Regions from separate parts of the Rhizobium sp. BR 362 genome, predicted to be linked through region 1. Evidence: predicted binding sites of a transcription regulator. Region 1 holds the regulator's gene; the other holds the start of a gene.
The links. Region 1 encodes LexA, which represses DNA repair genes until DNA is damaged. Its sites were predicted from a motif close to TGTTCNNNNTGTGTTCNG; they were not measured.
Positions count from the first base shown of each region.

Region 1 (3,387 bases):
GCCGTGCTCTTCGACCGGCCATCCCTCAGCCTTCGCAATGTGGCGCTGTCCGCGATCGTCATCCTTATTCTGTCGCCGTCGCAGGCGCTCGGACCAAGTTTCCAGATGTCTTATGCCGCCACATTGGCTTTGGTGTCGGGTTATTCGCTTTGGACGAAAAGACCGCATCGGGAGAGCGTTCTCTCCCGCTTCCGGCTCATGCGTCCGCTGCTCTTCGTCTCGCGCTTCTTCGGAGGCATATTGTCGACCTCCTTTATCGGCGGCGCATCGACTGCGATTTTCTCGATCGAGCATTTTCACCGGTTGGCGACATATGGGCTTATCGCCAATCTGGCGGCTATGCCCGTCGTCTCATTTGTGGTCATGCCGTTTGGCATGGCGGCGACGCTGCTGATGCCATTCGGCGTCGATGCTCCCTTCTGGCAGATCACCGGCGCGGGCCTTGATGCTGTCATCGTCATTGCCAAAACGGTCGCCGCCTGGGGCGGCAACATTCCCTTTGGCCGGTTGCCGGTCTGGCTGTTCCCGACGGTCATAGCCGGCTTCTTGCTGATGACCTTGCTGAAAACATGGCTGCGGCATGCAGGTGCATTTTTGATCATCGGTTCGGTCGCGGTCGTGGCACTCAGCCCCGGTGTTCCGAAACCCGATCTGATGATCTCCGAGGACGGCACGCTCGTCGCATTGCTGCGCAACGGCGCGTTGACGACCAACCGGGAAAAGCCGCCCGACTTCATCTTCGAGCAATGGCAAAGAGCCCTGGCGATCACCGAGCAGCAACCGCCAACGATGCTTCCGCCCGGCAGTCAGCTCCCCAAGATCAGCAAATCGGACAAGCATCGCCGGCTGACTTCCGACGAGCAAGTCGCCGTTCGAAAGGCGATGGATGCGGCACTGGACAATGCCGGGCAGGGTGGCTTCGCCTGCCAAAAAGGGGCATGGTGCGTGGCAATGCTGGACAATGGCGAAATGCTCGTCACCATTGAGGATGCTGCCTATCTCGCCCCAGCCTGCGACACCGCTAACATCGTCGTCACCCCCGTGCGTCTGCGTCTGGACCACTGCCGCTCTGGCGCCATGCTTTTTACAGGTGCAACGCTACGCCGCACCGGATCCATCGAAATCAATCTCCGCGCCGACAAGCCGATGATAACGGCGGCGTTTGAAAATCTGACGCGGCCATGGAGCCTTCATCGCGCTTACGACTGGCGAACGGGCACTTTCGGAGCGCCGATCGCACCGGTGTCACCCGTCAGTGATAGCGGCGAATGAGGCCGACAAGCTTGCCTTGTACTTTCACGCGATCCGGCCCGAAAATACGGGTCTCGTAAGCCGGGTTCGCCGCCTCCAGCGCGATCGAAGCTCCCTTGCGACGGAAGCGCTTCAGCGTCGCCTCCTCGTCATCGACGAGAGCAACGACGATGTCGCCCGGATTGGCGGTGGTGGCGTTGCGGATAATGACCGTATCGCCGTCAAAGATGCCGGCGTCGATCATCGAGTCGCCCTTGACCTCCAGCGCATAATGTTCGCCGGAGCCGAGCATGTCGGCGGGAACCGTGATGTCGTGGGTATTGTTCTGAATGGCCGAGATCGGAACGCCGGCGGCAATGCGGCCCATGACGGGAACTGAGACTGAACTGTTGTTTTCCTCAATCACCGGCTTGGCGGGAGCAGGCGGCGGCACAAGTTGCGGCTTGCCAAGGCTCCCCTCGATGACGCTCGGTGAAAAACCGCGACGCGGCTGCAAGCTCGGGCTATAGGCCTCGGGCAGCTTGATGACCTCCAGTGCCCGGGCCCGGTTCGGCAGCCGGCGTATGAAGCCGCGTTCTTCCAAGGCAGTGATGAGACGATGAATCCCGGACTTGGACGCAAGGTCCAGCGCATCTTTCATCTCATCGAAAGATGGCGGAACACCGGACTCCTTCATTCGTTCGTGAATGAAGAGAAGCAGTTCCTGCTGCTTGCGCGTCAACATCGTTTTGAACCTCAGGAGTGAGAAGGTGTCGTGAAACAAATCCAGAACGGACACTATATGTTCCATATGTGTTCCGCAAGCCCTTAAATTTTGGTGAAGATTTTGTAAGCGCAACAAATAAATGGGAACATAACAGGTCCCGGTCGGACAGATTTTTTTCGATACATCCGAGTTAAAGACCGGAAATATATCAGGAATTCTGCGGAAAGCCTTTTTGTGCCCGTCAGGACAGCTCATCCAAAAAAGCGATGTGAGCCCATCTGTTTGCTAACTAAGCTCTTTGGGGAGGATGGTTGCTGAACGAAGGAGGGCAATCTGTAGATCAGACTGGGAAGATTGGATTCGGAGCGGCTTTGATCGGTTCCGTCCGTAGCGATATTGGACGGGAATTCAATAGCTTGGGTTTTTTCTGGAACTCCCGTGCCGATGCTCGAGCAAGGTGCGGTCGTTGGCTATCTGCCGCAGCATGCTGCGCCCGGCCAGAATCATTTCGAAGAGAAAGGCGATAAAAGCGCCCATGAGCGCGAAGACGGCAAGGCCGAAGAGCCAGAGCAATAATTGCTCGCGAAACTGCTGGCGAATCGCACCGCCCATGAGACCCAGCGTCGCGAGGCATGTGAACACGCCCGATGCCGTGCCGAGCAGGACTGCAATCTCTAGCGCCAATGTTCGCCGCCGCAGATAGTAGAGCTGCAGCAACCGCGTTTCATCCGGATCGTCCGAGGTCACCCGTTCGAAAAGGCTGTTGACCCGGTCGGAGACGCGAGCGAGCCTCGCCGAAAAGACATTGAGGCATCCGGCGGTGCCTGCCAGCAGAAAGACCGGAGTCAGTGCTATTTGGATAACATGCGCGGCAATAGACGTCAGATGGTCGTTCAGCACATTGGATCTCCTTCCTGTCCAACGTCATCCAGTATCGCCCCTGGGTGTCGCCTTGCAAAAGAAGCGCGCGGAGATGAGGCTCGTTGCTGATCTCATGCGAACGTTTTATGTTGGTGGCGCCGCCGATTGCGTCATTTGCTCAGCTATCTTCTTTCTCTGCAGTGTCATGGCGGCGACTGCGGCGTCCTGTTTTTCCTCTCCGCCCACCTGCACCGTCGGCTGGGCGAATTCGATGCCGTTTTCCATGAAGGCGTCGCGGATCATGGTATAGGCTTGGCGCCGTATGTAGGTTTGCCGGCCGGGAAGGGCGGTAAACGCAAAGCTCAGTTCGATACCGAAGTCGCCAATCTGCTCCACACCTTTCATTTTCAGGGTCTCGAGAATCTGCGGTCCGATTTCCGGATCTTCCTTCAACCGTTCTCCGATTTGCTTGACGATCTTTTTCGCCTTGGCGACGTCGGTGTTGAACGGAACCCGCAGCAAGAATTTATCGATCGCCCAGTCGCGGCTCATGTTCTGAACGGCGCCGA
Region 1 covers NZ_JARWGH010000016.1:98,537-101,923, reverse strand. Annotated here, with positions in the region: gene QDY28_RS19625 (ComEC/Rec2 family competence protein) at 1-1,272, shown strand, start outside; gene lexA (transcriptional repressor LexA) at 1,253-1,975, opposite strand; gene QDY28_RS19615 (DUF2721 domain-containing protein) at 2,366-2,857, opposite strand; gene QDY28_RS19610 (mechanosensitive ion channel family protein) at 2,963-3,387, opposite strand, start outside.

Region 2 (3,387 bases), on a different contig from region 1:
ATGGTCAGCATGATCGGTTCCACGAAGAAAATGGCGATGGCGTCGGCCACTTCCATAACTTGCAGCGTCGTCACGAAGGAGATCATCGACAGCGTCAGCACGGCAGCGCGGATGGCATGCACCCCGCTGCGACGCAGCGACCATGTGCCCCATTGGCCGAGCATAGCCATCATCGGCAGCGCAAACAGCCATTGAAAGATGAAGCGGGCGGCGGTGACCTCCGCCGGTGGAATCGTAACCGCGGCAAGCTTTGAGAAGATATCGATGATCGGCGAGAGGACGACTGACAGGAACATCATCAACAGGCCGAATGTCAGCTCCGATTGATGCAAACGGGGCCGGGAACTGCCGATGGCATTCATTCGAACATTCCTTTGGGAATCAGAGCTTTGCGGTGACTTGCTGACACCAGTCGGCAAAATCCGAAATGGCTGCGGCCGCGCCGATCTCGTTCAGAGTCTCATGCCGCATGTCCGGGTGAATGGTCATGTTGATATGCGAGAATCCTGCCTTGTTCAAATGGTTTGACAGCCAGGAAATCGCTTTTCCATTGTTCGTCGCCGGGTCATGCCCGCCGCCGGTGAGATGGATCGGCATGTCGCGTCGGAGCCGATCGAGATGGGTCCTTTGTGGCGCGCGGAAGGTCAGTTCGAAAATATCCAGCCACAGCGAGACCGAGGCATCGAAGCCGCAGAGCGGGTCGGCGATGTACTTATCCACCTGGTCCGGAATACGCGACAGCCAATCGAACTCGGTGCGGCGGTTCGCAATCGATTGGCCCCAGGCGCCGAAGGTCAGCTTCGGTAGCAGTCCGCTGGGGACATCCGAACCCTTCAGAATGCGTTCCGCTTTCAGGATGACCTGTGCCGCGCGCCCGGCGAGGCCGGCATTGAAATTCGAATTCCAAACCGTGACGGCGTCGAACTTGTCGGGATGCGTCACCGCCACATTGAGGCTGATCAGCCCGCCCATGGAGTGGCCGAAGAGAATGACCGGCAGGCCGGGGTGGGCGGCGGCAGCAAGCTCGCGGATCGCCAGCACATCGGCAATGACCGTCTCGACGCCGTTGCGCCTTGCGAAGCGGCCGAGTGGCGCATCTGCAGCCGTCGTTTCGCCGTGGCCGCGATGATCGTGAGCGTAGACGTGAAAGCCATGCGCCGCCATCGCCTCGGCGAAGCGTTCGTAGCGACGGGAATGTTCGGCAAGGCCGTGACTGATGAGAAGCACGCCGCGCGCACCGCCCGCGGCCGGCGCATGATGATAGGCGAGTGTCGCACCCGTCGGACTGTCCAGATGCCTTGTTTCGGCAAACATGATGCACGTTTCCTCCCCAACCGGACGAAAGGTCATCGCTGCCGCGATTGCAATGCGCCGCGCGTGATGCTCACAGAAATAAATCTTTTTGGCTTTGCGATTGAGGGTTGCGTGCCGCCGATCAAACTGCTTATTTGTTCTCATATTGTTCTGCTTTTTTTTGGAGGTATCGAATGAGGCCTTGGCTTCAAGGGTTTGCAGTTGCGGTTCTGACTGCGGTGGTGATGGCGACGAGCGCGGTGGCGCAGGAGAGTAATCGCGGCCGCACGCGATTTATTCTGGCGGCCAGTTGGGAACCCGCGTTCTGCGCGACGAACCAGAAGAAGGCGGAATGCCAAAATCAATCACCCGGTAATTTCGACGCCAAGAATTTTTCGCTGCATGGTCTCTGGCCAATGCGGCAGGAATATTGCGATGTTGCCGACGATCTGAAGCAGTCCGATCGCAGCCGCGATTGGAAGGACCTACCGGCTGTTCAACTGTCGGCAGAAACGAAGGCATCGCTGGATAAAGTCATGCCCGGCACGCAATCCGGTCTGGAGCGGCATGAGTGGATCAAACACGGCAGTTGCACCAAGCTCAGCGCCGATGATTATTTCGGGACTGCGGTGGGGTTGATCGATGAACTCAACGCTTCCGCCGTGCGCGATCTTTTCGCGCAGAATATCGGCAAGACGCTCGATGCTGCAGCCATCAAGGCGGCTTTCGACAAAAGTTTTGGCGAGGGTGCCAGCGACCGCGTGAAGATGAGCTGCCGCCAGGTCGGCAAGGTTCGCGTGATCTCGGAACTGACGATCGGCCTGTCGGAAGACGCCATCCAGCCATCGCCAGACGGCGAGCCGCGGCTCGAGCAACTGATCCAGAGCGCCGGCAGAACTTCGTTCGGCTGCGATCAAGGCGTGGTGGACGCGGCAGGTTTCTGACATCCGAGCAAGCGCTCGGCGCGGATAAATGCCCTCGGACAAGGTTTCGCCGTTGCCCGAGGGCGGGGTTTCGCCTACATAGCGGCACAATTCGCAATGTTATCCGCCCGTGGAGTAACCCAAGCTATGGCACGTCAGTTCATCTATCATATGGCCGGTCTGAATAAGGCCTATGGCGCCAAGAAGATTCTGGAAAATATTCATCTCTCTTTTTACCCCGACGCAAAGATCGGTATTCTCGGCCCGAACGGTGCCGGTAAGTCGACCGTGCTGCGCATCATGGCCGGCCTCGACAAGGAATATACCGGCGAAGCCTGGTTGGCCGAAGGCGCCACCATCGGTTACCTGGCGCAGGAGCCTCAGCTCGATCCCAATAAGACGGTCTTCGAAAACGTCATGGAAGGCGTTGCCAAGAAAACCGAAATCCTCAATCGCTACAACGAATTGATGATGAACTATTCCGACGAGACTGCGGAAGAGGGCGCCAAGCTCCAGGACATCATCGACAGCCAGAATCTTTGGGATCTGGAAAGCCAGGTCGAGATGGCGATGGAAGCATTGTGCTGCCCGCCGCGCGATGCCGAAGTCACCAGCCTTTCCGGCGGTGAGCGCCGCCGTATCGCGCTTTGCCGCCTGCTTCTCTCGCAGCCGGACCTGCTGCTGCTCGACGAACCGACCAACCATCTCGACGCCGAGACCATCGCCTGGCTGGAAAAGCACCTGCGCGACTATCCGGGTGCCGTGATGATGATCACCCACGACCGCTATTTCCTCGACAATGTTACCGGCTGGATTCTCGAACTCGACCGCGGCCGTGGCATTCCCTATGAAGGCAACTATTCCGCCTATCTGCAGGCCAAGGCCAAGCGCATGCTGCAGGAAGCCCGCGAAGAAGCTGGCCGTCAGAAGGCAATCAGCCGCGAACGGGAATGGATCGCATCCAGCCCCAAGGCCCGTCAGGCCAAGTCCAAGGCGCGTATCAACGCTTACGAACAGCTAGTCGATGCCGCCGAAAATCAGCGTCCCGGTGATGCGCAGATCATCATTCCGGTCAGCGAGCGTCTCGGCCAGGTGGTGATCGAGATGGAGGGCATCACCAAGGGCTTCGAAGGCCGGACGCTGGTCAGCGATCTGTCGATCAAGCTACCGC
Region 2 covers NZ_JARWGH010000001.1:280,629-284,015, forward strand. Annotated here, with positions in the region: partial or broken gene QDY28_RS01395 (DMT family transporter) at 1-362, opposite strand, end outside; gene QDY28_RS01400 (alpha/beta hydrolase) at 382-1,314, opposite strand; gene QDY28_RS01405 (ribonuclease T2 family protein) at 1,488-2,237, shown strand; gene ettA (energy-dependent translational throttle protein EttA) at 2,364-3,387, shown strand, end outside.
Region 2: the regulator LexA is predicted to act here: its motif matches at 1,450-1,467, upstream of QDY28_RS01405 (ribonuclease T2 family protein).